Regions from separate parts of the Chryseobacterium bernardetii genome, predicted to be linked through region 1. Evidence: riboswitches for the same ligand, from Rfam matches in the RefSeq annotation. Region 1 holds a riboswitch; each other region holds the start of a gene.
What was found. Region 1 has a riboswitch for cobalamin ahead of metE (5-methyltetrahydropteroyltriglutamate--homocysteine S-methyltransferase). Riboswitches for the same ligand answer to the same signal wherever they lie in the genome.
Positions count from the first base shown of each region.

Region 1 (10,796 bases):
GGAGCCAGCACTGTGAAAGGTCCTTTTCCTTCTAGTGTTTCTACCAGCCCAGCAGCTTTTACTGCGGCTACTAAAGTCTTATGATCTTTAGAATTGACGGCATTCTCAATAATATTTTTAGAAGGATACATAGGAGCACCTCCTACCATTACTGTTTTTTCTTTCATCATCTGTGCAGTTACCTTCCCACTCAAGACGAATGATAAAGCTACCATTGCTAAAACTGTGATTTTTGACTGTGTTTTCATTGTAATGATTTTTTTAATGAATTATTATTAATTTGTGTTCTTAATGTCATTTACGAGTTTGGATTTATTTTAGATTGAAAAAAAGTAAAATATTTATTAAGTAACAGGTAATCAGGTGTTTATTTTTTAACTTGCCCGTGTTTAGAAAATTATCTGCTGTATATGATGAGTTGTAAGGTTCCGATTTAAAAGACTGTTTATATCTTGTATTAGCAACGGTTATTGCTCTCAAATTGCCCAACAACTTTAAATTTTCATATTGAATACCTGTTAAATAATATTCTTTAAATCATTTAAGGAATAAAAGATTATTTGGATTTTGTTTGATATATGTATTATTTTATTACATTTGGTGAAAAATAAAAACTATTAAAACAACCTTTTCTGAAGAAGAACTTATCGTTTTATTAAAAGAAAAAAACGAAAATGGATTTCATTATCTGTATGATCACTATTCCGGTGCGTTGTATGGTATTGTTCTTCGTATTGTTCAGTCTAAAGAATATGCCGAGGAAGTTATTCAGGATGTTTTTGTTAAAATCTGGAATTCTATTCATCAATATGATGCTTCTAAAGGGAGATTTTATACCTGGATCATTAATATTGCAAGAAATACTGCTATAGATTATCTGAAATCTAAAGGATTCCAGAATGAGCTAAAAAACCAACCCCTTCCCGATTTCGTATATAATACTACAGAACTTTCAACAGTCAATAATTCAGTTGATTATATTGGATTTAATAACGTTCTTGAAAATCTGGAAGTTGACAAACAGGAACTCATCAATCTTTCTTATTACCAGGGATATACACAGCATGAGATTTCTGAAAAACTGAAGATACCGCTTGGAACTGTAAAGACAAAAATGCGGAATGCATTAATGAAATTAAAGGACTTGTTAAAAGATTATCAATAAATTGAACACTAAAGAATACATATCATCCGGAATTATAGAATCTTATATTCTAGGTCATGCTTCTCCTGAGGAAGCAGGTATTTTGGAATGTGTGAGAAAGAATAATGCTGAAGTAAAGGCCGCTTTTGAAGAGGCTCAAAAAACCATGGAAAATCTCGCTACAGCACAGGCTATAGCACCTCCAGGTGATTTGAAATCTAAAATTTGGAGCAAGATCCAGCAGGAACAGAATCCAGAAGAAGAAAAAACTCTTTCTGAGGAAATTTCTACCGCCTCTTCTCCGGAAGTGTATGAAATTAAAAAGACAGCTCCCTGGAAAACTTTAGGGATTGCTGCTTCTGTTTTATTTTTAGCAAGTATTGCCGGGAATCTTTTCTGGTTCAGTAAACAATCTGAAGTGCAAAAAGAAATTGCAGTTATGAAGACTGAGAAACAATCCCAGGATCTTAGAATTCAAAAAATGAATCAAAAAATTGCGATGTTTTCTAATCCTGATATGCAGATGGTTATGTTAAAAGGTGTAGAAAATCATAAGGAGGCAAAAGCAATGGTTTTCTGGGACAAAAAGACAAAAGACGTTTATCTTAATGCAGAAAATTTACCTAAGGCCCCTGCAGGAATGCAATATCAGCTTTGGGCTATAGAAGATGGAAAACCTGTAAGTGCAGGAATGTATTCAGAAGATAAAGACAGCCAGGTTGCTTTGGCTAGTATACCTAAAGCGCAGGCCTTTGCGGTCACTCTTGAAAAAGAAGGCGGAAGCCCGGTTCCAACAATGGAAAATATGTTTGTAATGGGAGGAATTTAGTGAAAGGCAGTATATTCTAAATTACAGCATTTCTGCTTCAAAAATAAAAAAAATAAAAGCATCCGGCCGGATGCTTTTATTTTTTATGGACTTGAAAGTATTTAAGATGCAAATTCTACAGAAACTTCTTTAGCGGCAGCTACCATCGCAATTAAAGCTTTTTCGGTTTCTTCCCAATGTCTGGTTTTTAAACCACAATCCGGGTTAACCCAAAGCTGCTGGGCAGGAATTACCTGTTGGGCTTTCATCAGTAATGCTGTCATTTCTTCCTTGGATGGAACTCTGGGTGAATGTATATCATAAACACCAGGGCCAATTTCATTAGGATATCTGAAGTCTGCAAAAGCCTGTAAAAGTTCCATTTGCGACCTTGAGCATTCTATCGTTATCACGTCAGCATCCATATCAGCAATATTCTTAATGATATCGTTAAATTCTGAATAGCACATATGGGTATGGATTTGGGTAGTGTCTTCTACTCCACTGGCTGATATTTTAAAAGCTTCTACAGCCCATTTCAGATAATTCTGCCAGTCGGTTTTTCTCAATGGAAGCCCTTCACGGATGGCAGGTTCGTCAATCTGAATAATTCGGATTCCCGCCTTTTCAAGATCCTGAACTTCATCACGAATGGCCAGGGCAATCTGTTTACAGGTTTCAGAACGCGGCTGATCATCACGTACAAACGACCATTGTAAAATAGTAACAGGTCCTGTTAACATTCCTTTTACCCATTGGTCTGTTTGAGATTGAGCATATTGAGACCAGTAAACCGTCATAGGCTCCGGACGGGAAACATCTCCAAATATGATGGGAGGTTTTACGCAACGGCTACCGTAGCTCTGTACCCATCCGTTTCTGGTGAAAATAAAACCTTTCAGCTGTTCTCCGAAATACTCCACCATATCATTACGCTCATACTCTCCGTGAACAAGAACATCAATTCCTATGTTTTCCTGCCAGCGGATCGTTCTTCTGGTTTCCTCTTTTAATAAAGCATCATACTGTTCTGCCGTTAATTCACCTTTTTTAAATTTAGCCCTCCAGCTTCTTACTTCGGCAGTTTGTGGAAATGATCCTATAGTGGTTGTAGGAAATAATGGAAGCTGTAGCGCTTTTTGCTGTTGTTCTTTACGGATGTTAAAAGCATTTTTTCTTTGCGAATCCTTTTCTGTAACGGATTCAGCTCTTAGCTTTACTTCCTTATTATGGATAAGTGGTGAAGTTTTTCTGTGTGAAACTGCTTTTTTATTAGCTTCAAAGTCCTGCAGAATGTTATTGTCTGTTGTTCCGGAAGCCAATTCTTTAAGGACTGCTACTTCTTTTACCTTTTGTTTGGCAAAAGCCAGCCAGTTCTTTATTTCGGGTTCAAGGGCCGTTTCAAAGTCTAAATCACATGGTGAATGCAGCAGAGAACAGGATGGTGCAATGAAGACTCTTTCAGGTCCCAGTTTTCCGGCTGCTTTGGCTATCAGTGAAAGAGATTTTTCATAATTATTCTTCCAGATGTTTCTTCCGTCTACTACTCCAAGAGATAAGCTAAGGCTTTCAGGGATACCGTGGAGAACATCCTCCAGCTGTTCCGGGCATCTTACCAGATCAATATGCAGTACATTCACCGGAAGCGAAACGGCAAGAGGTAAATTATTCCTTAATCCTTCAAAATAAGTAGTTACAATGAACTTAAGCTTTGGAAAAAGCCTTCTGAGTTCAGCATATACAAAAGTGTAGGTTTCTTTTGCCTTTTCAGTGATATCCAATGCTAAGAATGGTTCGTCAAACTGAATCCATTCAGCACCCTGAAGCTGAAGCTTTGATACTATTTCAATATAAACAGAAAGTAGATTATGAGCGAGATCCAGTTTATCAAATCCTTCTTCTTTTTCCTTTCCTAGCAGCAAATAAGACACTAAGCCGATGATAACAGGCTTTGCATTGATTCCTGCCTGTTTAGCACCTGCAAATTCATTGAATATTTTATCTGAAGTTAATTTAAATTGTTGATTTTTAAAAAACTCAGGAACAATATAATGGTAATTGGTATCAAACCACTTGGTCATTTCCATGGCTGTAATATCCAATCCGTCTTTCTGATAGCCTCTTGCCATAGCAAAATAAAGATCCAGTTCAGAATTGTTCTTTTTAAGTGCTACTTCATGGTAACGTGCAGGGATAGCGCCTACCACAAGGCTCATATCCAGCACCTGATCATAGTAAGAAAAATCATTGCATGGAATAAGATCAATTCCTGCTTCTTTCTGAAGGTTCCAGTTTTGGCTGCAGATTGTTCTTCCTGCGGTAAGAAGTTCTTCCAAAACAATTTTGCCTGACCAATACTGTTCGCAGGCTTTCTTAAGTTCTCTTTTGCTACCAATACGCGGATAGCCCAGAATGTGAGTTTGCATTTTTACAAATTTTAGATTACACTTTATCTTCAATGCTCTTTGAAATGCTTCGAATGCCTGTACGGATAATAAACTCTTTTGAAATCAATGATATAAGCAATAGGTACAATTCTCCAAAGAGAAATGCACTGTACTATATCATCTGTATGACTCAAAAGCTTCAGACCGCGAAAGCATTGTCAATTCAGTAAAGGCAGGTCTCCTGGCTTGTAACAGTTCCGTCATCCTTCCCGCTTTTGGCAGTGGATATACAAGGACGGAAGCCTTTGGTGTGTTACTTACAGTTGCGCGACAGCTCGTGATTCTCACACGATTCCCTATTAATCTACCTTCAGTAAAACCTTTCCTGTTTGATGAAGATGGTAAAGAACATATCTGTTATCAATACAAAGAGTAACAGATTTTAATTTTGTGTAAAATTATTAAAACAGAATATATTATTAATTAAATATATTTTATTTAGTTAATTTAGCTTTTAAAGTATCTTTTTAAAGAATATAATTCTGTAAATTTGAAAGATTATAAATTGTAAAAGAATAATATTCTGTGGAACAACTTGATGATAAGGATATAAAACTACTGAAACTGCTTCAGAACAATGCCAAATTAACCGTTAAAGAACTTGCTAAGGAGATTAACCTGTCGCCTTCTCCCGTTTTTGAAAGAGTAAAGCGGCTAGAGCAGGAAGGTTTTGTGAAAAGATATGCAGCTGTACTGGATGCTGAAAAGCTAAACCGGGGATTTACGGTGTTTTGCCAGATCAAATTAAAGATCCATGACCGGTCTGTGGGATATGATTTTGTAAAAGAAATTATGGAAATTCCGGAAGTGGCAGAATGCTATAATATTTCCGGCGATTTTGATTTTCTCCTGAAAGTTCAGGTCCGGGATATGAAACACTATCAGGATTTTGTTTTTAATAAACTAGGCTCTGTAGATTCTATTGGAAGTACCCACAGTACATTTGTAATGGCTGAAGTAAAGAATAACCATGGGTTAACTTTATAAAAAGGGAGCTGTTAAAATTGGGGCATTCACAGTTTAAAAATAATCATGTTTCATGTGTTCTGCCCCAAAATACAGATTATATTGTTATTTTTATTCCGGCTGAGATATTAATACCTGGTAACGGACTTAGAAACTTTAGCTGTGAGTTTTGAAGTCTTGCTTCAGAATTCAACAGATTATTTCCCGTGATATAATATTCCAGATTTCCTATTCCTAAGCTATCGTCTTTATAAGAAATGCGCACATTAAGCAATGAAAATGCAAACATTGGAAGTTCAGGATTAATATTCTTTCCTAAGTATTTTTGTTTTAAATAATGATCCAAAGCAATATTGATACTGAAATTCTGTACATTTCCTTCCAGATTGAAACCAAAGCGGCTGGTAGGCATATTGGGCATATAATCACCATCGCTCCATTTTCTTATTGAACTATCGGCAACACTGATATTTCGTACCAGATCATAATACGCTCCTATTTCCCACTTTCCCATTTTATTAAAATCAATTTTGTAAGTAGCTTCAGCTTCAATTCCATTGATTTCAGTATCATCGGCACGCCATTCTTTGACAAGGAAAACTTCGCGGGAAATTCCGGTGTGGGCCAGATAAATATAATTTTTATAGAAAGTATGATACCAATTGGCAGATACACGAATATTCTTCAGATTAATTCCTGCCCCCAGTTCTATTGTTTTTGCTGTTTCTTTATCCAGTTTGTCATCTCCGTTTTCTTCTGTCAGAATAACAAAATGATTATTTCCTGCGTAAAGTTCATTCACTTCAGGAGCTCTTTCGGAATAATTATACTGGGCTTTTAGATAAGCTTTTTTAAAGATGTTCCATTGAGCTGAAGTATGCAGCTGGTGAAGTGTAAAATCTCTATCGCTGAGTTTTCCTCCTGAAAGCCCACGGCTTCTAACAAATTTTTTATCTGCATCTGCTCTGCGTTGAACATGGTCATTTCTATAACCCAGATCCAGTTGAAAGCTGTTGAAGTCAAGATGCTGCATTGTAAATATGCCGATTTCACGACTTATATTATCAGGCAAATATCTCTGCTTCCCATTTCCGGTCATGTCTCTATACTGAACATCAAGACCTGTGGTTCCATTTAAGAATTTCAGCTTCTGCTGTACCATTTCTAAACGTCCGTTATGCTGATTCACTTCGAATTGGTTGGCTCTATGACGATCAATGAGTTCAGAGTTTTTTGAAAATACTCCCATGTAATTCAATTTTATACTGGAAATGGGAAAGTTGGTAAATTTATAAACGGATTCAAACATCGCTTTATGAGATAAACTTCTGATATTGATAGGAAGATACTCTATTTGAGGCTGAGGCTTTCCGTGGGAATGCTGCGGCATTTTGGAGAGAGTATAGCCGGGAACGCCAAAATATGAATAAGAGTTTTGATAGGCCACACCAGCATAGAACGTTTTTCCTATATAACTTGTTCCAACATAAAAAGAATTACTTTCCGAATGGCTGTTAGGAATTTCTCCATCTTTTGTTTGAACATAATCTCTGATATTATTGACTTCATCTTTATAGCGGTCTTTCACAGGATCCTGACCAGCGATATACAATTGATTCTTAGGGTTGGGATAGTGTTTACCATCAGAAGGATTGTAATAGGTAGGGCTGAATGTGTAAAGATCTCCTTCAGAAAGTTCATATTCTATCATATGGTCTAAAGCAAACTGACTGATGTAAGGAAAAAGACTTTTATTGAGTACATGTCTTGAATCTACGTTTACCTGGCAAAGAGATTGTAAAATACTATTAAAACCTACTAATGATGGGTCATAGCATCTGCTGTCCTTGGATTTTCCTGGAATTCTGACAATTTCCTGTTTTTGATTAGCCCCGCCTACGGACCATGCCCAGTTTTTTGTGATAACTCCTTTTGCTGAAAATGCCTGTTTTTGTCCACTATTGCTTCCGCCTTCAAGCAGTCCGCGAACATTCATCTTTTTATTGGGCAACTGACGGGAAATATAATCTGTTTCAATATCAATAGCTCCTCCAATGGCCTTCCCTCCATAAAGAACTGACGCTGAGTTTTTATAAACAGTAATGTTTTGAACACTGTTCATTTCTATATCCGTATTAAAATCCGGGCTTATTCCGGAAAGGTCATTTACTGCTACTCCGGTTTCCAGTATTTTTACACGGTTTCCACTGAGACTTCTGATAACAGGAGCTCCCGCATTGGGCCCATATCCAGAGTTTTGAATACCTGGAATCCTTCTCAATGTTTCACCTAAAGTGTTGGACTGAATGAAGTCCAACTTCTTTCTTGAAATAGTTACATTGTTATCATCTGATTTTCCCTGAATCTGGACAGATTCTATGTCTTTTATAACATTCTTTCCAGGATTAAGTTTCTGCGCTTTCAGTAGTGATGAGGAATAAATAAGTGAGCTTCCTATCAAAAAATAAAGGCTCTTTTTCATGTGCATATTACTTTAATTATCTGGCAAATCTAGATAATTAAATTTATTAATGCAACATTGTTGCCTTATTGTTCTTGTCAGTAAGGTTAAACAACTAGTAGATAGTTGGGTATGTTGGCTCAGTCTCAAAAGTTGGGGGGAATGTTAAGTAGTTTTATCTTTGCATCATGTTAAGCGATCACGACCTTCTTAAATTATTACTTCCGGAATTTTTAGTTGAACACTTTGATATCCTCAAAGCAGAAACTCATGATGCAGAACTTCATATTTATTTCGAAGAAAGAAACAGTATTCCCCATGAATTTAAAGAAAGGAGACTTGAATCCAAGGGCTTTTTACCTGAAATCATTGTAGATGATTATCCATTACGGGGTAAAATCGTAAAGCTCCATGTGAAAAGAAGAAGATGGACAGATAAATCCTCCGGTGAGATCCTTCAGAGAGACTGGCAGCTTGTAGCGAAAGGCACACGCATGACAAAGGATTTGGCAGTCTTCTTAAAAAAAATTAGCAGACACTAAAGCTCTTCCCCTAAAAGTTATAGCAGAATTTTTCGGGATCAAAGGCAAGACCTTCCAGAGGCAATACAAGAATAATCTCAGCGAATATCATAGCTGGGAACAAAAACCGCACGCAGAGGACTGGATCATTTACCCTGGAAATATCTCAGCCTCCTTATCTTTAGACGAAGTAGCATTATCTGATGGAGAACTTTATACCGTTCTTACCTCCAAAAAAGCAAAAGGGAGAAAAGGAAGTATTGTTGCTATGATAAAAGGTACCCAAAGTGATTTTGTCATCACACATCTTTTGAAGATCAGCAGAAAACTTCGGATGAAGGTAAACGAAATTACATTGGATATGGCGGGTTCCATGAAGCGTATTGCCCAACGCTGCTTTCCTGATGCAGTACAGGTTATTGATCGTTTTCATGTTCAGAAGCTGTCCATAGAGGCCCTTCAGGAGATCAGGATCAGGCATCGCTGGGAGGCTATTGAAATGGAAAACAATCCTCTTAACAGTCACTCAGCTGAAACAGAAGTTTTTACAAATGGAGATACCCGGAAACAGCTCCTGGCAAGAAGCAGGTATTTACTATATAAAAGCCGTGAGAAATGGACTCTGTCCCAGAAACAAAGAGCTTCGATCCTTTTTACCCAGTATCCTGATCTGGAACAGGCATATGAATTGACTGATGGACTTAGAAAAATTTATAACCAGAATATTTCGAAATCTGTAGCCATGACTAAACTAGCCCATTGGTTTAGAAATGTGGAAGAAGCAGATTTTAAATCTTTTTCTACCTTAAGAAAAACAATAATGAATCATTATAGAAATATTCTCAACTACTTTGATCAAAGAAGCACCAATGCTGCTGCTGAATCTTTCAATGCGAAAATAAAAAACTTCAGAATGCAGCTCAGAGGAGTAAAAGACAGAACCTTTTTTATCTTCAGATTAGCTAAACTTTTTGCCTAGTCCCCAACTTTTGCACTTGATCCGGTATGTTTTTATTTATTTGAAATGCTCTTTTATGAAAATAATAAAACCGCTCTTTTCAGAGCGGTATACCTTTTTAACTTTTAATGGAGCTGCTGATTAGCAAGTAGAACCACATTCTAATAATTTGATGTGGATTACACCATTAACTACGCACTGTGTTTGGCATAAAGCGTTTCCTACAACGGTACCTACACCGCCGATAACTCCACCTACTGTAGAACCTACACCGCCAACAACACCGCCAACGATAGTACCTACTCCTCCGATAACGCCACCAACAACGCCACCTAGACCACCGATTAATCCACCGATTGGATCAAGTAATCCTTCTCCTGAAATAGATTTTAGTTCGTTTCTGTCTAGTTTTTTGAAATTTTTCATGATTAAAATTTTATATGATTAATACATCACAAATATATGATAAATAATAATAAGCTCATATTATTTTGAATAAAATAATTAAATAATTTTATCATTTAATATTTTGTTAATATAAATGTTTAATATTATGAATATCGTTTTTTAATTGTATCTGGCTGATTTACTAAATTTTAAAAAACATATTTCAAATTTTAAATATTGGAGTTAATATTTTTAATCTAAATGAATTTTTTTATGGTTAATATTTAAAATATGTTAAAATGAGGTTGACTAAAGCTAAAAATGAAGGTGAAAGCAGGTAAAAAAGGTGCTTTTTCAACCCGTTGTATTGGCTTTAGTTAACAAATTATAAAATTCTCCAAATTTTATGGCAAAAGCCATAATGTATTATTGATAACAGCAGGCAAAATTCGTATTTTTGCGGACATATTTCTATCAATGTCAATTTTTTCAAATAATATACGCTCCCTGAGAGCGAAGAGAAAGCTTTCTCAGCAAAATGTAGCAGATGACCTTGCAATCTCCCGGGTGAGATATTCTAAATACGAAAACGGAATTTCAGAGCCTCCTATTGAGCTTCTTATTAAGATATCCAAATATTTTCATGTAAGTATAGATCTGTTATTATCTGTTGATCTTCAAAAATATTCTACGGAAGATATGCTGAAACTTCCGGATAACAGAATTATTCTTCCGGTGGCAGTGGATGACCTTGGAAATGATACCATAGAAATCATTCCGCAAAAAGCTTCCATGGGATATCTGGAAGGTTACAGCGATGTAGGATATATTGAAAGTCTTCAGCGTATTGCCCTCCCCTTCTTAAATAATGGAAAATACAGGGCTTTTCCCGCAGACGGAGATTCTATGCCGCCTTTCAGAAATGGTTCATACATTGTAGGAAAATATGTGGAAGGGGTTAGCGAACTGAAACCCGGAAAGACTTATGTTTTCATTACTCAGAATGACGGGATTACCTATAAACGTTTTAAAGAGCATAAAGGAAATGCTATTTGTGTGAGTGCAGATAACTCTTTTTATGAGCCCTATGATATTCCGCTTGAG
Region 1 covers NZ_CP033932.1:4,026,816-4,037,611, reverse strand. The annotation lists gene EG339_RS18315 (fasciclin domain-containing protein) at 1-248, opposite strand, end outside; gene EG339_RS18310 (RNA polymerase sigma factor) at 713-1,165, shown strand; gene EG339_RS18305 (anti-sigma factor) at 1,167-1,973, shown strand; gene metE (5-methyltetrahydropteroyltriglutamate--homocysteine S-methyltransferase) at 2,075-4,378, opposite strand; cobalamin riboswitch at 4,554-4,738, opposite strand; gene EG339_RS18295 (Lrp/AsnC family transcriptional regulator) at 4,925-5,386, shown strand; gene EG339_RS18290 (TonB-dependent receptor) at 5,463-7,847, opposite strand; gene EG339_RS18285 (ISAon1 family transposase N-terminal region protein) at 8,015-8,368, shown strand; gene EG339_RS18280 (ISAon1 family transposase) at 8,388-9,326, shown strand; gene EG339_RS24340 (bacteriocin-like protein) at 9,447-9,731, opposite strand; gene EG339_RS18270 (XRE family transcriptional regulator) at 10,170-10,796, shown strand, end outside.

Region 2 (10,796 bases), 2.4 Mb from region 1:
TACAGTCCGGAATATGGAGAAGACCAGACACCAGCGTATGCAATATGGAATTTCTCTGTGAATTATACTTTCAACATCAAAAAACTTAAAACCGTTTTTCAGGTAGGCGCAGAAAACCTGTTAAACACATATTACAGCACCTATGCAGATTGGGGAAATATCCCAAGAATGGGCCGTAATATTTATACTTCTTTAAAATTTAATTTTTAAGAACAACAACTTTAATTAAAACAATACTAAAATTTTTACAATGCAAAACTTTAAAAAATATCTACTATTATCCGCTTTTTCATTAGGTGTAATTTCCTGCCAGAATAGTGATGACAGCCCTGTAGCGAACAATGTAACCCTTGAATTCAATAATACATTTAAAAATACAACCATTGTTCTGGGAGGCTCTGGTTCTGCTGCTGCCACCACAAATATTTCTGCAGAGGGACAGGTTCATCATTTTTCAGAATTGAAGTATGTAATCAGCAACATTCGTCTGATCAAAGCAGATGGTAATGAAATTCCTTATAAAATTAATGATCTGGATCAAGGGGCAGCAGTGATAGACCAGTCGAAACCTGAAACACTTCGTTATATTTTAAGCAACATACCAGCCGGAGAATATAAAAGGATCAAATTCGGATTGGGAGTAAAAAGAGATCTGAATGTGCTGGATCAGGTGAGGTTTCCAAAGTTCTATGCAACCGCAGGAGCTAATGATACGCAAATGATGTGGGAATGGGGAGCAGGGTACCGTTTTACCAAAATAGAAGGTTTCTACGGAACGGATAACAAACAGATGTCTATCCATACAGGAAGTACCATCAAAGGATCTGAAGGAAACTTCACCCAGGGAGTAGATGCCTACAGGGATGTTACTTTAGACCTGCCTAAAAATGCAATTGTAGATAATAGAACTCCTAAAATTACTGTTAAGGCAGATTTTGATAAACTGCTGACGGGTAAGGTCAATACCATTCTATTGGTTACCGGCACAGGATCAGATGGTAATGCCACTCCGAATATTCATACAGCCAATCAAATGGTAAAGTTTGTGGATAACCTGGGCGGAAACGGTTCCAGTGATATTTCAGGGATGTTTTCTGTAAGTAGTGTTGAAAACTAGATTCATCTCAACTGTAATGGAAAAGGGACTAAGCATTTTAGTGATTTTTATACTGTTGATATCTTGTAACAACGATCATTATGAGCCTGCAGCAATTGATAATCCACAAGTATCACTTACTATTCCTTCGGGATTTCCGGAACTTAATAAGTCTGTGAATTCCAATAGACCTACAAAATATGGAGTAGAGCTGGGGGAAAAATTATTCAATGACAAAAGGTTGAGTTCAGATAATACCGTCTCATGTTCAAGCTGTCATATTCAGGAGAAAGCCTTTGCTGATAATAACACTCAGGCAATGGGTATTCAGAATAGAGTAGGACTACGGAATGTACCGGCTGTTCAGAACATGATGTTTATGAAGTTTTACAATTGGGACGGGAATATTCTTCAGTTGGAAAGCCAACCGATGATCCCTATTATCACTCATGAAGAAATGGGTTCTTCTATTTTGGAGGTAATTGGTAAAATAAAGGATGATCTCATGTATAAAGATTTATTCAGAAAAACATTTGGGGACGAAGCCATTACTCCTGAAAGAATTTATAGAAGTATTGTACAATATGAATATACTTTAGTTTCTGCCAATAGTAAGTATGATAAAGTAAAGCGAAATGAAGGAGTGATTTTTACAGAGAATGAAGCCCAGGGATATCAGACCTTTCAGCAGAAATGTGCAGGCTGCCACAGTACAGAGCTTTTTACTGATCAGAGTTTCAGAAATATTGGATTTCCTGTAAATTCTAATACCAATGAAGCCGGACGCGGAAGAGTGACAGGCTTGCCGGAAGATTATATGAGTTTTAGAGTTCCCTCGTTAAGAAATGTAGAATATACAGCTCCTTATGGAAGCTTCGGACAGTTTCCCTCTCTAAGAGCTGTTCTTGATTATTTTGATAAAGGTGTTCTGGATGCAGATAACCTTGATCCTGTTCTTAAAAACAACGGAAACAGAATTCCTCTCACAGAGCAGGAAAAGATCAATCTTATCTTATTTATGAAAACCCTAAGTGACCGGGATTTTGTAAAAAAATAATCCCTTTAAAAAACAGAATATTAAAAACCGACTGTTTGAATCCCGTTACATTCTAACGGGATTTTTCATGTTTACTGGTTGATAATCATTTTATTCTGCATCACATTGTATCTGGCGGGAATTTTATATCTTTGTCGGAATTTGGTGAGCCGTAAAAAGCTCTTAAAAGGGAATCCGGTGGAAATCCGGAACAGACCCGCTGCTGTAAGCTCCGCACCAAAGTTTTTGAAAAATAGATCCACTGTTTCTAAAAATGGGAAGGATTTCAAAAATGGAGTAAGTCAGAAGACCTGCCAGAATATATAAACGTTTGACGCTTTCGTGGAATAAAGCTTAGGACTACAATGATTCTGTGCAGTAATGCTGTGCTCAGTCATTGCTTTTCTTATATCCATTAGCGTCATCATTATCCCTGAATGAGCTAATGGTGGCAAAACTAACTACATCTCAACTTCATAAAGTTGTTTTCACAATATGTGTGTTAACATCACAACTCCTGTTTTCTCAAACCCGGAAAAAAGACAGCATTAAGGGAGAGGCCATAAAGGCGGTCAATATCTACAAAAAGAGCTTTAAAGAAATCCTCCCAGCCCAAACTTTACAGGGTGAAGAGCTTGAAAGGCTAAATAGCCACTCCGTTGCCGATGCGTTGAGGTACTTTTCAGGAGTTCAGATCAAGGATTACGGCGGAATGGGTGGTTTGAAGACTGTCAATATCCGGAGTATGGGCAGTCAGCATGTAGGCGTTTTCTATGACGGAATTCAATTGGGAAATGCCCAAAACGGGCAGGTAGACCTGGGAAGATATTCTCTGGATGATCTGGAAGAAATTTCATTGTACAACGGGCAGAAGAGTGAGATTTTCCAACCTGCGAAAGACTTCGGATCATCAGGATCAATCTATTTACAGCCCAAAACACCAGTATTCGCAGGAAACAGGAAAACCAATCTTACCATAAGAGCCAAAAGTGCTTCCATTGATTTATTTAATCCTTCTTTCCGGTTAGAACAGAAGATTTCCAAAAGAATTGCAGCAAGTGTCAGTGCAGAATTTCTCCAAAGTGATGGTCTTTACAAATTTCGTTATAGCAGAAAATATCCCAATGGTGCAACCGCTTCTGATACCATTTCCAAAAGATATGATTCCGATATTAAAGCAAAACGTTTTGAAACATCTGTCAATGGAACTCTGAACAACGGAAGCTGGAACATCCGCGGTTATGGTTATATTTCAAACCGTGGTATTCCGGCACCTATTGTGAAAAACCGTTTTAAAGCAAGAGGGGCGAGAATGCTGGATGAAAATTATTTTGTACAGGTCAATTTCAGAAAAAAACTGTTTCCTAAGTTTGAAACACAGCTGAAGGCTAAGTTTGCTTATGACTACACTTATTTTAATGATACGGTAAGGTCTCAGGCCCAGTATCAAGCAAAAAATACTTATATCCAAAGGGAAGTTTATCTTTCTTCTTCCAATATATATTCAGTAAATTCCAATTGGGATGTGAGTGTAAGTGGAGATTTCCAGTACAATAACCTGGATGCTGACTTGAAAAACTTTTCTTATCCTACCCGTTACACAACCCTGGTTGCATTGGCTACTACCTATCAGTGGAACAGATTTAAATTCTTAGGAAGCCTGTTAGGTACATTTACTTCAGAAAAGGTCAAAATGAATTTCAAACCTGATGACAGAAGAGAATGGACACCCGCTTTCTTCATGAGCTATCAGCCGGCTTCAATCCCTGAACTTACCCTTAGAGCTTTCTATAAAAACATTTTCAGGTTACCCACTTTTAATGACCTGTATTATACCAGTGTTGGCAATACTTTTCTGAATCCGGAATTTACCCACCAGTATGATGTAGGTTTTACCTATCAGAAAAAATATGATAAGTCTTTAATCAAAGGAATCTATGCAAAAGTAGATGGGTATTATAACAAAGTGACAGATAAGATTGTGGCCATCCCAACAACCAATATGTTCCGCTGGATGATGCTTAATCTTGGGAAAGTTGAAATTATGGGAGCAGACGTAAATCTTCAAACAGAATTAATGCTTGGGAAGGTGAAACTTAGGCCATTATTGGCTTATACTTACCAGAGTGCCCAAGATAAAACAATCACTAAAGGATTTAAAGAAACCTATTATGGAGAGCAAATTCCTTATACACCAAAGCACAGCGGATCTTTTACCCTGATGGCAGATTACAAAGACTGGAGCTTTAATTACAGTACAATCTATGTGGGTGAAAGATATGATGGACAGCAGGATAATATCCGCTATAATTATATTCAACCCTGGTATACCCACGACCTTTCTGTTCAGAGAAAACTAAGCCTTGCCGGGCATCCTTTTAAAATAAACCTTGAAATGAACAACGTTTTTAATCAATATTATGATGTTGTACTCAACTATCCCATGCCGGGAAGAAATTTCAGACTCACTTTAAACTTTACACTATGAAGAAGCTAAACCTGTGTTTTTTATTTTTTGTATTTATTTTTCTTATTTCCTGCCGTACAGATGATACGGTTATTCCCATGGAAGTAGTGGAGGGGCTTAACCCTGTTGAAAAAACAACCATAAAAGGATTTTATGTACTGAATGAAGGGAATATGGGAAGTAATAAATGTACCCTTGATTTCTTTGATTATACCAAAGGAACCTATTTCAGAAATATCTATTCCGAAATCAATCCGAACGTTTTGAAAGAGCTGGGAGATGTTGGAAACGATATCAAAATCTATGGAAGCAAAATGTACATTGTAGTGAATGTTTCCAATACTATTGAAGTGCTGGAAGCGAAAACAGCCAAGCATATCAAATCCATTTATTTACAAAACTGCAGATATTTAACCTTTAAGGATGGAAATGCTTATGCCAGCAGCTATGCCGGCCCTGTAGACATCAATCCATTGGCTCCCAAAGGAAAAGTAGTGGAAATAGATACCCTATCCCTGTCTATCAAAAGAGACGTAACCGTAGGATATCAGCCTGAAGAAATGGAAGTTGTAGGAAATCAGCTGTTTGTAGCCAATTCCGGAGGTTATATGGTTCCGGATTATGACAGAACCGTTTCAGTAATTGATCTGAACACTTTTACAGAAAAGAAAAAAATTGATGTCGCCATCAACCTTCACCGTCTTAAAAAGGACAATTACGGAGATTTGTATGTAACCTCAAGAGGAGATTACTATAACGTTCCTTCCAATTTATATCTGGTGGATGCCGCTACAGGAGCCATTAAAAAAGATTTTCATATTGCAGTGAGTGAAATGACCATCGTGAATGATAAACTGTATTACTACGGAAACGAATTCAACTACAATACCCATTCCTACGTAAAGACTTATGGAATTATAGATGTAAAGACAGAGCAGGTTATTTCCAACAGGATTATTGATAAGGAATATGAAGATATTATTAAAACACCATACGGGATTGCTGTAAACCCTGTAACAGAAGACATTTATATTACAGATGCCCGAAACTATGTATCCATGGGATTTGTATACTGCTTTGATAAAAGCGGACATTTTAAATGGAAAACAGAAGGAGGAAATATCCCTGCCCACTTCGCTTTTTTATACAACTAAACAAAACTGATAGACATGAATAAAAAAACAATTAAGTATGTAACAACCGCGCTTTTATCCCTTTTTTTAGCGGGTATGGTAGCCTCTTGCCAAAATGATGATGAAGTGGCAGCAGTTCCTACAGATCCGGAAGTAATTCCTCCTTCATTTAAATTAGATACCGCGTATACCATTGAACGTTTCAGAGTATTGAGTATTCCTACCAATATTTCCGGAAAAGTTACCTGGAGCATTAAAGACTCAATTATTTCCGAAAATGCTGAGCTGGAATTTATCAGTACAAAGGCCGCTACTTATCCTTTGACATTAAAGGTGGGAGCTAATAAAGTATTTCAATCCAAAATTGTAGTAACTAAAGAAGCAGGAACCTTTAGTAAATATATCTCCAAAGTATTTGATTTTCGTCCGGCCGTTGGCCAGTTCACAAATGAGATTCCTGAATATGAATTAGGCAATACCGAAGCAGATATGCTTAAGAAAGTGAACGGATATCTTGTAGGATCTAATCCATCAATGGTAAGCCTTGGCGGATATGGAGGTTATGTTGTATTTGGTTTCGATCATACCATCCCTAATCTTGAAGGGAGAGACTTTAAGGTGTTAGGAAATGCATTCTTTGGAAACTCTGCCAATGACCCCCGCTCCGGAAACTGTGAACCGGGAATTATAATGGTAGCCTATGATAAAAACAAAAATGGAAAACCCGATGATGACGAATGGTATGAAATTGCAGGGAGTGAATATTTTAAAAATGAAACACTGAAAAATTACAATATTACCTATTTCAAACCTGATGAAAATAAAACCCCTGTTCCGGGAAATGATAGCTGGCAGACCGATGTAGAATACATCAAATGGCAGGATAATATCGGGAATGCAGGATTTAAAACAAAAATGGCCTTCCATACACAAAGCTATTATCCATTATGGTTATCAGGTGCTTCTTATAGCTTTTCAGGAACCAGGCTTAAAGATAATTATTACGATCAGAGCGGGACAGGAAACTATTGGGTAGGAAAGTCTTATGACTTTGGTTATGCAGATAATGCTCCGAATAATGATGAAGCATCCAATATTGACATTTCCTGGGCTGTTGACCAAAACGGAAAATATGTAAGACTTCCGGGTATCGATTTCGTGAAGGTTTATACTGGTGTAAACCAGGAAGCAGGATGGCTGGGTGAAGTATCCACAGAAGTAGCAGGAGCTTACGATTTACATTTCAAAAAATAATACGTAACATATAAAATAAGTAAGAATGAAAAAGTTTTATCTTTTTACCATACTTTTTCTGTTCGCATTTTTCACAAATGCCCAGATAAAAGTACAAGGAGTGCCCCGGAATGATATTTCGGTAAATACTCCTTTAACAATCACCAATACTACTGCCAATATCAGTTTTTCAGATATTCAGTATTGGGTAGGAACCGGTTCCAATCAGGCAGCATTTGTAGTACAATGGAATGACAGCAAGAATCCTGATGCTCTGGTATGGGGATTCAGATGGGACGGAAATGCTACAGGAGAAGATATGCTAAAGGCAATTGCTAAAGCAGACCACAGATTCTTTAGCCTGCTGTATCCGGGAACTCCATACGGAACAGCTGTAGGTGGGCTTGGGTTTGATCTGAACGGGCAGGATTCCAACGCACTTATTAAGAATGGTAATGCAACATATCCGTTGTATCCTGTAAATGGTATTGTAACAACTACAGCTTATGACTTTGATGATTACACCGCAAAAGATGTAAATGACCACTGGAAATCAGGATGGAATGATGGGTTCTGGTCTTATTTGGTGAAAGATCCGGCAGATCCTGATTTTTCTTCTTCAGGTTCCGGATCTACAGGACGTATTCTTCAAAACGGATCATGGGATGTATGGAATTACAGCCCTGCTTTTCAAACTCCTCCCATAGCTACTTTAACACCAGTTTCCCCTTATGTTGGTACTACCAATTTTACCAATGGATTTTTTATGGTCAATGAAGACTGGTTCGGGCATGGCAATGGTTCTGTTAATTTTATTGATAACAATGGGCAGATTAACTATCGTGCTTACAGCAGTGTAAATAATAACCATGCCTTTGGGGCTACTACATCACACGGAACAATTTATGGAGATAAATTCTATTTTGTTTCCAAACAGGCTGCTGATGGTGGAGATACCCAGTATACACCAGGTGGGAGATTGGTAGTGGCCAATGCAAAAACTTTACAGAAAATTGCAACATTTAATACTATTGGAACTGCAGACGGAAGATCATTCCTTGGGGTTAATGAACATAAAGGATATATCGGAACCTCTAAAGGAATCTATTTATTTGATATTGATAATCTGCAGATAGGAGGATTGATCAACGGAACAGGTACAGCACAGATTGGAAATATGATCCGTACTTCAAAATATGTTTTTGCAGTAAATCAAACGGCAGGAATTCAGATTATAGATCCCAATACGGATGCAATTATTAATACTATTGCAGGTTCTTTCCATTCTATTGTTCAGGCTAAAGACGGAAGTATCTGGGCTATTCAGAGCCAGAAACTGGCCAATATTGATCCTGCAACTTTTGCAGTTCAATACTATAACATTCCAACTTCAACCTATTCAGGTTCATGGGGAGCCTGGAATGCAGGAAGCTTCACAGCAAGTAATACAGAGAATACATTGTATTGGATGAAAGCAGGAAATCAGATCGCAAAATTTGATGTTACCGGAAAAGTATTTAATGAAACATTTATTACACTACCGGGACAGACGGGAACTTATAAACAAATTCCTTACGGCGCGGCATTACGTGTAAATCCGGCTAATGGAAATCTTGTTGCCAATACTACAGAAAGCGGATTTGGCGCTCATTTCCAGAAAAACTGGATTCACACCTTTAATGCAAGCGGTACTCTTATTGATACCAAGGTCCTGAATGATTATTATTGGTTTCCTTCAGTAGCAGTTTTCCCGGATAATACAGCCCCGGTAATAAGCAATACATTCCCGTCACAGGTTACAGCATCCGGTATTACTGCTATTGACCTGAAAACATTGGTTTCTGACGAAGACAGTTTTGGATCTTCTATTGTAAAGACTATTAAATCAAATAGCAACCCGTCCGTTGTTTATGCTGATATCAACGTTAATGAAGAACTGGTACTTACTCCGGTAGGTTCTGGAACAGCTGATATTGTAATCAGTTTCAACTCAAATGGAAAAGTGGTGGAAAGAGCACTTAAAGTGACCAGTATTACTTCTACATTAGCAACAGCAGAGGTAAAAAAGATAGAATTCAGCATTTATCCAAACCCTGTTACAGATCTTCTGTATATCAAAACACAGGAAAAAGTGGTAAATGTAGCTCTTTATGATGTTTCAGGTAAACTTCTTAATATCCAGTACAACAACGGGCAGGTAAATGTAAGTATGCTGCCAAAAGGAATGTACATTCTAAAAGCAACAACCGATAAAGCTGTATACCAGCAAAAACTGATTAAAAATTAATTTTAGCATAGCTAATTTTTGTTTCACTCTGATCCGGCCCAGAAATTGGCCGGGTTTTTTGTGGCAAAACCGAACGTTTTTTTGTACTATCAGAAAAAATGATAAAAATTTTATGTCTTTTATTCAAAAGCTTATAGAGTATTTGTGATAAAAAATCAAGACTTGAACCCGTTTCGGTATTGAGGCTGTAGAATGCATGTAGAGTGCCTGAAGGGCGATGAATACTATAACTGTTGTATCTAAGATGTACCTGTTTTTTTGGAATTCGGGATGCTGAAAATATACTTTTGCTACAAAATCAAACCAAATGAAATACAGAAAAAATTATTTATTACCCTTGATATTCTTTGTGAATATTTTGTTCTCTCAGGTAGGTATAGGTACGGCCAACCCCAGAGGTGCGTTAGACATCAATAAAGAAACCATCAACAATATGGGGTTGGTTCTTCCTACCAATGCAGATCCTAAAAACATGATTAACCCCAAAGGTGGCGATGTTGCCATAGGAACTATTATGTATGATTCCACATTAAGCTGTGTGAGAGTGTTCAAACCTACAGGATGGTCCAATTGTCTCTGTGATCAATGTGGCCCGACACCCAATCCTGTTTTTACTTTAGACTGTTCCAGTGGGACTCTTAGCGGTACTTTCACCGCAGGAACCCAAGCAAACGGTACGAAAATCATTAATTATACTAATGCAACAGGACAGTCTTATTCTGCCATATCAGTTGCCTCTTCAGGAGTTTCAGGGCTTATAGCTTCATCTTCTGCGGGAATCCTGGCTAACGGAAGTGGAAGCATCTCTCTTAGTATCTCAGGAAATCCAGCTTCTTCAGGGATTGCGTCATTTACAATCAATATCGCAGGTCAGTCCTGTAGTTTTTCTGTCAATGTAAATGCAGGCGTGATTCCTAAAAGAGTCATCTTATCTTTAGGAGGTGGAATGTATACTCCTAATCCTGGAAATACAACAGCACCTACAACAATATTACAGTCATCAGCAAATTTTGGTCCTACGGGAACTGTTCCATCACAGGGATTTGACATTAAAACTGTAGGCACAGCAGCTGGAAATCTTGCTACAAATATAGCCACATACAATCCATACATAATTATTTTCACATGGGATTATTCTTCTAATGCGGCAGATGCGGTAGCTCTCAAAAATTATTTGGATAAAGGTGGAAGAGCAATGATTTTCTTACAGCAGGCACAACCTAACCAATTATTGAATCAGATATTTGGGGGAACCACTACCAATAATGCTGCTACCGGAACCGGCCTTGTAAAGCCGATAGCCAATCTCAGCCATCCTGTCCTTAATGGTCCATTTGGAGATGCAAGAGGAAAGCTGGTAGGAGATGATAATGATGATTCCAGCTCTTATACCAATGCGAATATCAACAGTTCTAATGTCGATATTTTATCTACAAATAATGGGCAAGTTGTGGGTTTTGTCCATAAAACCTATAAGCTATTCTTCTGGGGTGATGGCGGATTTCCTCTTGGAGCAGTAAATAATACCTCTACAGTATCCTATC
Region 2 covers NZ_CP033932.1:1,624,541-1,635,336, forward strand. The annotation lists gene EG339_RS07445 (TonB-dependent receptor plug domain-containing protein) at 1-210, shown strand, start outside; gene EG339_RS07450 (MbnP family protein) at 251-1,117, shown strand; gene EG339_RS07455 (cytochrome-c peroxidase) at 1,134-2,153, shown strand; cobalamin riboswitch at 2,279-2,465, shown strand; gene EG339_RS07460 (TonB-dependent receptor plug domain-containing protein) at 2,578-4,620, shown strand; gene EG339_RS07465 (YncE family protein) at 4,617-5,753, shown strand; gene EG339_RS07470 (cell surface protein) at 5,769-6,986, shown strand; gene EG339_RS07475 (DUF5074 domain-containing protein) at 7,012-9,252, shown strand; gene EG339_RS07480 (hypothetical protein) at 9,560-10,796, shown strand, end outside.
Region 2: another riboswitch for cobalamin. It lies ahead of EG339_RS07460 (TonB-dependent receptor plug domain-containing protein); the one in region 1 lies ahead of metE (5-methyltetrahydropteroyltriglutamate--homocysteine S-methyltransferase).

Region 3 (10,796 bases), 960 kb from region 1:
AAAATTCACCAGGTCATTTTTCTGGCTTCTGTCAATGCCGATACCTCCAAGCCCCTTTACAATGCCTCCATACCATGCTTTGGTGTGGGCATCTTTGATGATAATTTTTAAAGGTTTATTTAAGGACCAGTAGGCAAAATTTCCTAAAATGTATTCCATATTGTGGGTATGTGGTGCTACTACCAGGATACATCGGTTCAGGACGTTAACATCACCCTGGAGAACAACTTTCCATCCTAATAATTTTAACATCAGTTTGCCTATCAGCTTTTTCATAGATTCTTGGATTAAAAAACAAAAAGTATAACCAAATATTGGTTATACTTTTACAAATATATTGAAATATTATTGCTCTTAAAACAAACCGTTGATTAAATCTACGATTTTCATTACGAATTCCATTGCAAATTGTATCATGATAAGAGTGTTTTTAGTGTTTATTTGGTTATTAAATTTTTAACTATACGAAATTATAACAATTTTTCCACATAGAGAACTAAATACTAGTTTTTTTTCACATTTCTGAGAGAAGAATGGTGTGAATTTCAAACGGTTGCTTTCCATTCACACCTTCTACCACTCTCTGTAGTTAATTATTTAGTTTGTATGGATATTTCGTTTTTTCCGTCTTTTATTTTGATGTCCACATCCTTGTTGATTTTTTTGATATCAGATGCTACGGAATCAATAACTTTCTTAGCCTGGCTGTTCGGAACTTTTTTACCGTTAATGATAACACTGTCTTTATCATCAGAGTTGTATTCTATGCTTGAACCATTTACCGTAATTTTATTTTTTTCGATTCTGATTCCGTTGTGATTTTCATCTCTGTCCTGGTCATCATCATCCATGCCATCTCCGTTCAGGTCACCGTCAAAATCAATTCTGTCTTTTTTAACAGGAATTACGATTGTTTTCTGAGGAACCACCAGCTCATAATTTACTCTGTAATCTCTGAATCTGTGGTCATACGGATATTTAATGTAGTTCGGCAGCATTACTTTATTATCAATAACCTCTACAGGTACTGTTACCTGAATTGGGAAGTTATAACCATTTCCTTCCTTTTTAATGATAAGATAAGGTGTCTTTACTTCCGGTTTTCTTGTAACTTCTACAGAAATATAATCTTCTTCATACACTGACTTTTTATCAGAATAGATGTCATCATCATAAGCTTTATAAGTCTGTGGAATACTTACCTGTTTTACGTCTACATATACAGTATCTGAAGTAGTATTGATGGCCACGTTTTCAATATCTTCTTTGCTGCCTTTATAGATCAGGTTTTTCTTGGCCATGCTGATTCCGAAATAAGTTCCCAGACCTATCAGAAGAAGGAATAACCCGCCAACTACCCATCCAAGATTTCTCAGTTTCGTTTTTGGAGAGAATATCTTAATGCTTAATAAGCTGAAAAGGATAGCAGGAATTAAACTTCCTATAATCATGATGGCTGCCAGTACTTTATCCAAACCATTATCATCCATATAGAATCTGATCTGATTAGCTCCGGGGAAATCTGTATCCATTCCGAAAAGGGCAAATAATACAAATACTCCAATAATGCTTCCTACTGCCACCAATACTGAGAATGCCCCGATTATATATTTGAACACGTTCCAGATCCCGCTGCTGGCATTGTTGATGTAAGGCTTGTTTTCGTTGTAGATTTCTCCGACCCTCTGAGTAGATTCATTGGCAAACTGTACCAATTTATTAGACTCATTCTTAAGATTGTCGAAGTTCATAGGCTTTCCCTGCATCTTCAGGAAATCTGAAGCGGTTTGTGCTTTTGGAAGTACCAGCCAAAGGATCAGATAAAGCAGTAGAATCACTAAAGCGCTTCCTGCCGCAGGAATCATCACCAGGAAAACAACTACCCAGATGATTCTCATAGCAGTAATATCCATTCCTACATAATGTGCTAAGCCTGCACAAACCCCGGCAATTTTCTGCTTTTCAGGGTCACGGAATAATTGTTTTTTGTCTGTATAATTTCCCCCTGTATGGGTATTCTTAGTGGTGTTTTTTTCAGAAAAATAAGCTTCTTCCTGTTCCTCAATTTTCTCAGGAGTTCCGATCTGAGCAATTACTTTTTCTACATCTGTATCATTAATTACTTCACGTTTTCCCAGAGAATCTCTGAAGATCTCCACCATTCTTATTTCTATGTCATGCATTACCTCATCTGCTTCAGAAGCATCCAGTGAGCTTCTCAGAGCGTTCAGGTAATCGCTGAGCTTTATATATGCGTGTTCTTCTATCGTAAAAGAAAAACCTGCGAGTCCTATTGAGAGTGTTTTATTCATAGCTTTGTTTTTTAATGTTGTTGAGTGATTTGGTTTACTGAAGCGGTAAGCTCATTCCACGTATTTTGAAGTTCATCCAGGAAAAGTTTCCCTTTTTCTGTGATCTGATAATATTTTCTGGGCGGCCCGCCTGTAGATTCTTCCCATCTGTAAGAGAGAAATTCTCCGTTTTTAAGTCTTGTAAGAAGAGGGTAGAGGGTCCCTTCCACTACATCCAGTTTTCCTTTTTTCAGTTCATCAATAAGATCAGAAACATACATTTCACGATGATTGATGAGACTTAGAATACAGAATTCCAGAATTCCTTTTCGCATTTGCGCTTTGGTATTTTCAGTATTCATCTTTGATAAGTTTTGTTAATTAAGGTTATATTTTTAGAAAAATGCCCCTAGCTAGTTGAGCCTATTCTAATTTTACATTACAAAGATATGTAATTAAAATGGTATTATGCAATACAAAGTAGTGAAATTTTGAAAATAAATTTGTTAATAATTTGATAATCAGTGTAATAAATTTTTAATAATCTTTTGAAGATTTTTATTTTAGAGGAAGAAATCTTTAGAAAAGGCTAAAAAATTAATAAATTTTGGAAAAATGAAATCATTCTGGCTGGTTAAGATCAAAGTTATCCTGTAATAGAATGTTGTTGTTTGCTATGATTTAATGGTGTTTAATCAATCATCATTATCACTTATCTATTTGTCTAAAAACATTTGAGTTTTGAAATCGGGGTTATGATTCGTATTTTTGTTTGAAAGTTTTTATAAAACATTTGAATCCAATATTACTATGAACATGAATATTTTGAATTATTACAGGAGTTTATCCGCCTTTATACTATTAGGTCCATTGTGTTTCGGGCAATATAAGTTTGAGATTAAGGACGCTTCGAAAAATTATGATGCCATTATCCATATAGACAATTGTTTCGATGGGAAATGTATGGATAAAGGAACTGTTGAATTATTTAACAGCAATAACACCAAAGTACAGACTTTTACATCAGATAATTTGGTACTCCATCTTGGGGAAGGGCAGAAACTGGAGCGTGGGAAAATAATACCGCTAACAAAGGAACAGAGCCCTCTTATTTTTGATGACTTTAATTTTGACGGAACCGAAGACCTCGCTATAAGAAACGGAAATATGGGAAATTATAGTTCAGCATCTTATGATGTATATGTATTCAATAGTACAAGAATGGCTTTTGTAAAAAGTAAAGAACTTACAGAGCTGGGATCAGATAATTTTGATTTTTTTGAAACAGATCCGGTTCGTAAACGTCTTATTGCTTTCGGAAAATCAGGATGTTGCAATCTTTTTACAACAGAATATGAGGTGGTTCCAAATAAAGGACTTAGTAAAGTGCTTGAAAAAGAAGAGGACAGCAGCGAAGAGGGGTATGTAAAAGTTACCACAAAAGAAAAGAAAAATAATAAATGGATTACCAGAACCAAGGTGTATCCGGCAGATCAATATAACAGAGAAAAGTAAGATGAAGATTCAAAAAGAGATTGATTTTATCCTGGCAGTAGATGCCCTGAAAAACGTACAGAGAAGAAATTACAATGCAGATGATTCCCGAAGAGAAAATACAGCGGAGCATTCTTGGCAGATTATTATTTTAGCACAGATTCTTTATCCTTATGCAAAAAACCGTGCAGATATCGATTTGTTGAGAGTGATCAGAATGCTTTCCATTCATGATCTTGTAGAAATTGAAGCAGGAGACACCTTTCTTTTCGATGAAGCAGCTATGGTAGGGAAGTTTGAAAGAGAAAAGCTCTCTGCACAGAAGATCTTCGGAATCCTGGATGAGCCTCTGCGTACGGAATTTTTTAACTTATGGCTTGAATTTGAGGAAGAAGCTACACCAGATGCTATTTTTGCATGTTCTATTGACAGGATCATGCCTTTCATTCTGAATTCACATACTTCGGGGAAAAGCTGGACAGAAGCCGGGGTTACTGAAAAACAGATCAGAAATATGCTTGAAACGGCCATTACCAGAGCTTCAGATGAAATGGGCGAGGCTTTTGAACTGCTTTTGAACAGAAGCCTTGAGACAGAGAAAGTCTTAAAATAAAAATTTATAAAAAGTTTCGGGCGGCCTTTGGCCGCCCTAAATTCTTCTATTTATAGTATTTGGATTGGTTTCTTAAATTCATCAATTGCTACAAAAGTAAAATCACCCACAATTGCTTTTTCTCTTTCGTAAGAATACATCTGTTCAGTATAGATCTCAACGCTTACTTTCATACTGGTTTTTCCAACGTATGAAACTTTTCCGATCAGTTCTACGATAGTTCCGGCAGGAATAGGCTTTTTAAAATCGATCTTGTCACTGCTTACTGTTACCACTCTCTTTCTTGCGAAACGGGTAGCTGCAATGAAGGCTACTTCATCCATCAGCTGCATGGCAGTACCCCCGAAAAGGGTGTCGTAATGATTGGTTGTGTTAGGAAAAACCGCTTTAAAGATTCTGGTTTCGGCAGCTTCAATTCTTTCTTCTGTAGTCATATTTCATTATTAATTAAAGCGAAATGAAATGGTATCAAAACAACAGAATAATAACAGGAACTTTGGAAATCCCTGAAACAATCCATCAGATCAATAAAACTTCAAATCGCGAAAGTTTCTTGTTTAAGAAATCGGCAGGTCTCCTGACTTGTAACATCATTTATCTCCTTCCCATGCCTCGCACAGTGGATCTTTTGATAAAGACTTTAGTTACTTACAGTTGCGCGACAGTCCGTGATTTTCACACGGTTCCCTTTTAATCTGCGGTTATGCAGAACCGGTTTCTGTGATGAATAAGCGTTAAAACTTTTCGGTGCAAAAATAATGAATTTATTCCGGATTATGATAAATAATCTGGCTGATTACTCTTCCCTTTTTGATGGTCCACAGCGTTGTATATCTGTTTTCTCCGGAACCATTGATCATATAAAGAAAGATATTGTCGTTATCCAGGGAAGTTACCCCCACATTGTTGAAATCCATTGTAGGCTGGAACATATTTTTGATGGCTTCTCTTACAAAAACAGAACCTCTTCCTGGCTGTTGAAGTCTTATGGATTTAATTTCCGTCATTCCTTCAGGAAGATCATTGCCAATTCCCCAGGGCTTTACTTTATCTATAGTAAGAAGTTTTCCTTCGGCATCTTTTTCTTTTTTGCGATAGCCGGCATTGGACGGATAAATATCAATAACAACTTTACTCCTTTGGGCTGTAGGAATTTTCGGATCGGAATTATCTGTGAAAATAAGAGATCTTCCGTTTTTAGATTTGGAAGGGGTATAAGCTGGAAGCTGATCTATAAAGGCAATACGTTCCTTATTTACCATCCCTTCCTTGTCAAGGGTTTCATATCGAACAAACGGTTTGTCTTCGTCCTGCTTTTCAGGATATTTAATCCAGATCCATTCCGTTTCTCCCGGAGCAGGTTTTACATAAACAAAAACATCTCCTTTACGCATACGGATCTTATCAACAATTTTTCTGTAATTATCCTTATGTACACGTACATTAGCATACCCTTCTTCAGCTTTTACAACACCAAAAGGAACTTTATTCTGACCTTTAACGTAAGCTAAAGAAAAAATACTGAATGCAGATAAGTAAAATGCTTTGTTTATTGAAATCATTATAACAGATTTTTAATTCCCAAATATATAAATTAAATGCTTTTCGGAAGATAATTATACCGTTGTAGTTCTTTTAAATCTTGTATTGGCTTTAAATATCCGTTGGAAAGAAGGTATATATCATTTGAAATATCAAAAATATCCAGGTAATTATGATCTGAAATAATAATACCCTTGTTTATCATTTGTAAGCGGATCAGTTTTTTTAACTCTTCGGATATTTTAGGTGAAAGACTATGAAAAGGCTCATCTAATAAAATAAAGTCAGAATCAGAATGAATGATAAGAAGCGCTTCAATTATTCTAAGTTCGCCTAAGGAAAGGTTTTTAGGTTTCTCATGCAGAAAAGGCTTGATAAGACTTGAAGAATACAGTAAGTCTGTATTTTCCTTATTGCAGAAAAGCGGAATCAGTTTCTTGATTTTCTCATTTTTAGGTAAAAAGGAATTTTGAGGCAAATAAGAAATTTTATTCCTTCTGTCAGACAGATTTCTTAAAACTTTATCATTACATTTTATAAACTGGGTATCACTACTAATGGTACCGAAAATAATCCGGAGTAAAGTAGACTTTCCGGAACCGTTTCTTCCCAATAATCCTATAATCTGACCAGTTTTACAGCCCAGATAAATATCTTGTAAAATAGGCCTGCCATCAAAAGATTTTGTAATACTGTCAATATGGAGCATTTTCATAAGAACTGTGTAATAATCTCTATAAGTAGACTTAAAGATAGGGTGATTCCCCAAAGAAATAATCTTGAAAATCCAAAATTAGCATAGAAATGATATTCATTTTTAAATCTTAATTCATAGACAAAGTAATGAAGAAGGGGAAAAATTAAAAGAATGCTTAACCCAAAAGTTTGAATGTTGAGCGAGAATAAAAAAATGAGCAGCAAAATAAAGAAGGCTGCAGGAATAATCAGTTTTTTATAAAAGATCCAAAGGACAGAAAAATTTTTGGTCATAGCTGTGATTCGTAAATTTTGACCAAAAATACAGAAATGGATAATAACTAAAAAGAGAGCATCCTCAGACACTCTCTTCCATTATTGTATTCAGTTAATTTCCCAGTTCAAAGATCAATGCATTTTCAAGCCGATTAGATTCTCTCTAATTCATCCGCATCAATCGTTGTTTTGAAAGTTCCATAATTCACAATCACCTTATTTCTGGAGATTTTTTCAATAGTTCCTACGCTGGTACTTCCGGTAATTCGGACGCGCTGCCCTATTTTCATCCAGACTGCACGGTCACTCTTACGTTTTTCCTCCAGCTTTTCATTCGTTTCAGCAATCTTTTCTATCACTTCTTCCTTTTTAAGCTGTTGCGTAATTTTTCTTTTCACTACCTGCAGACGCTTGGATTCATCTTTATCAGCACCTAGTTTTCTGAATTTTTCCTGTTCAAGCAACTTTACAAAATCTTTTACCACATCTTTTCTGGATTTTCCTTTCGTATAGCTATCAATGAAAGCTTCAATCTTGTTCCCGAACTGAAGTTTACGGTGTTCCTCCTCATATAGCTTCTGGAAATTGAAAAGTTTCTGCTGAAGCTGGTCATTCAGCTTCTGAAGGTTATCACGTTTATCTTCTACAGATTCTTTTCTTTCTGCAAGATCAGACTTCAGTTTTTCAACTTCAAACTTCTCCTGTTGCAGTTTTACGATCGTTTTATCAAGATTCACAATATCATGCTCTACCTTTTTCTTGGCAGAATGAATAATAAACCTTGGGATCTTATTCTTTTCAGCCACTTCAAAAGTAAAAGAGCTTCCAGCCTGTCCTACTTCCAGCTTATACATAGGTTCCAGTGTTTCCTCATTGAAAAGCATCGCTGCATTCTGAGCGTTCGGAAGTTGTTCTATAACCAGCTTGATATTGGTGTAATGCGTTGTAATAATCGCAAAACTCTTTTTATCATAGAAAAACTCCATGAAACTTTCAGCCAGAGCGCCTCCCAATTCCGGATCAGAGCCTGTTCCGAACTCATCAATCAGTAAAAGCGTGTCTGCGTCAGCCTCACGGATGATTCCGGACATTTTCTTTAATCTTGATGAATAAGTAGAAAGGTGGTTTTCTATAGATTGATTATCACCAATATCAGTCATGATTTTCTCAAAGAAAAACATTTCAGATTTTGGATGAACAGGAACCAGAATACCACTCTGTATCATCAGCTGTAATAATCCGACAGTTTTCAATGTGATTGATTTTCCACCGGCATTTGGCCCGGAAATACAGATAATTCTGTTATATTCTGTTAATGTCAGAGTCTGCGAGTAAATCGTTTTGTTCTCTACCTTATTTCTTAACCACAACAAAGGATGAAAGGCATCTTTTAACCTCAATGTCTTATGACGGTTGATCTTAGGAAGCACTCCATTGATAAGTTCTGCAAACTTAGCTTTGGCTCTCACCAGGTCAAGATCAAAAATATACATCTGATATCTCCAAAGCTGGGGCTGGAATTCTGCCAGTTCAGCAGTAAGCTTTCTTAAAACCTTATCAATCTCTTTTTTTTCTTCCTCTTCATTTTCACGAAGCTTAAAGTAATGCTTTACAACGCTATCCGGCTGGATATAGGTGATAGAACCGGTTTTTGAAATTCCAAGGGTTCTTCCCGGAACTCTTTTCTTAAATCCTGATTTTACCGCTAAAACCCGTTGGTCATCAATAATGGTTTCCCGTATATCATCCAAAAAGTCACTCTGCCCATACGTGGTAAGAGCACGGTTGAAGTTTTCCTGAATTGCTTTTTTAGCATGCTGGATCTCAGTTCTTATCCCTTTTAAGGCAGGAGAAGCTTCACTTTTTACTTCACCAAAACGGTTGAATACCTTATCAACCTTCTCGATGATCTCTTTTCTGAATTCCAGTACAGAAACTTCTTCCAGTAAAGTGGGAAATGTTTCCGGCATGGTAGGGAAGAACTTCTGTAATCTTCCAATCTGTTCCGTGATGGTTTTTATTTTGATGAAAGCACTGTTTTCCAGACGGTAATTCTCAATCAGCATCAGTTTCAGCTCACTTTCAATATCTTCATATTCATCAAACGGAATCGCATTTGAACTTTCAAAACTTGACAGGTATTCTGATGTTTTTTTTAATGAAAGTTCTGCCTCGTCAATTTCCATCGGACGAAGTTGAAGAATTTTTTCTCTTGTTTTCGGAGAATACGCAAATGGGGAGATTTCCGCGAGCAATTGCGGAAACTCTAATTCGTCTAAATCTTCTTTATCTATATACACACTGCAAATTTAGTGAGAATTTTGATTATTACGTATATTTGAGTGATTTACAAAAATAGATTGATGAAAGAATGATTCCTTATTCTGTATTTCTTTCACACGTTTAATGATAATTTTTGATGAAAATATGAAACTGGAAACTGAAAGACTGATCCTGAAAGAGATCAATGAGAGCCATGTAGAGGATATTCTTAAAATCAGAAGCAATGAAATAACGAATTTATATGTGAAAAGAAATTCTCCTAAGACCAATTATGATGCCCTGGAATTTATTCTGCATATTAAAAGAGAAACTCAGGATGGGAAAGTTGCTTTTTGGGGAATAGCATATAAAGATTCCGGGAATCTTATTGGGACCATTTGCCTCTGGAATTTTTCATCAGATAAAACAATGGCGGAAGTAGGGTATGAACTACTGCCTGATTATCATAGAAAAGGAATTATGTCTGAAGCTTTGTCTGTTGTTTTGGAGTATGGATTGAACACATTAGGGTTGCAGAAAATAATAGCCATCACAAGCAGATTCAATGAGAACTCTAAAAAGCTTCTTTTAAAGCATCATTTTATTCTTGAAGAAGGTGAAAGAGACAAACACAATCCAGATAATATTGTTTTCAGTTTTAAAAATATAAAACATTGAATCCATAGGTTTTTTTTCTATCTTTAGCCCCAATAGATGGATAGTATCACAATATGAAAAATGAAATCAAATCCTTAACCGGTTTAAGGGGCATTGTAGCATTATGGGTTGCTTTTTTTCATTTAAGTCATTTTGAAACTGATATTATTCAGACCGTTGTGGGAAAGGGGTATGTGGCAGTAGATATTTTTTTTGTATTAAGTGCGTTTTTATTGGCTGTTTCTTATGCTGGTAAGTTTAAAGCTTTAAATTTTAATGTCTTACAGCTGTTTTATAAGAAAAGAGTTAACAGGATTTATCCTGTCTATATAGCATCTGTTATTTTTATCGTCATATTCTTAATAAAAACTTCAAAAACTAAATTTTTAATTAATGCTGCTTTATTGCAGTGCTTTTTCAATCCTAATTATTCATTAGGCTCAGTATATTGGTCTTTGAGTACAGAGTGGATCTGTTATCTGATATTTCCTTTCCTGCTTTTCTTTACCGTTCGATACAAAATACGCAGTGAAATATTGATTATCACAGGTTTAATTTTAAGAGTAATTCTTCCATATCTTCCTGATAATTTATATTTAAATTCAGAAATGCCCATGCTAATGATTAAATCACCGGATTATCTTGATATTACTTATGGCTTAAATTCACTGATCCGAACGGTATCATCTTATCTGCTGGGAATTGGGCTTGCTTTTTTACCAGGGACCAGGTTCCGCAAAAATATAATCATTTATATTGCATTAATCCTGTCTTTGTTATTGCTGTATACAGAAAAAGGACTCTTTTTTATTCCGTTATTATCGGCTATTATGATTAAGCAGTTATATGATGGTGAAGATAGTATGTTCAAAAGGTTTTTGGGAAGTGATGCTGTTTATTTTCTGGGAAATATTTCATATTCATTATATATTATTCATTATATCGTGCTAAGAGAAAGATTAGTA
Region 3 covers NZ_CP033932.1:4,985,652-4,996,447, reverse strand. The annotation lists gene EG339_RS22710 (1-acyl-sn-glycerol-3-phosphate acyltransferase) at 1-276, opposite strand, end outside; gene EG339_RS22705 (PspC domain-containing protein) at 594-2,312, opposite strand; gene EG339_RS22700 (PadR family transcriptional regulator) at 2,324-2,653, opposite strand; gene EG339_RS22695 (XAC2610-related protein) at 3,102-3,806, shown strand; gene EG339_RS22690 (HD domain-containing protein) at 3,808-4,398, shown strand; gene EG339_RS22685 (acyl-CoA thioesterase) at 4,449-4,832, opposite strand; cobalamin riboswitch at 4,949-5,129, opposite strand; gene EG339_RS22680 (hypothetical protein) at 5,163-5,960, opposite strand; gene EG339_RS22675 (ATP-binding cassette domain-containing protein) at 5,993-6,655, opposite strand; gene EG339_RS22670 (endonuclease MutS2) at 7,065-9,212, opposite strand; gene EG339_RS22665 (GNAT family N-acetyltransferase) at 9,340-9,852, shown strand; gene EG339_RS22660 (acyltransferase family protein) at 9,906-10,796, shown strand, end outside.
Region 3: another riboswitch for cobalamin. It lies ahead of EG339_RS22685 (acyl-CoA thioesterase); the one in region 1 lies ahead of metE (5-methyltetrahydropteroyltriglutamate--homocysteine S-methyltransferase).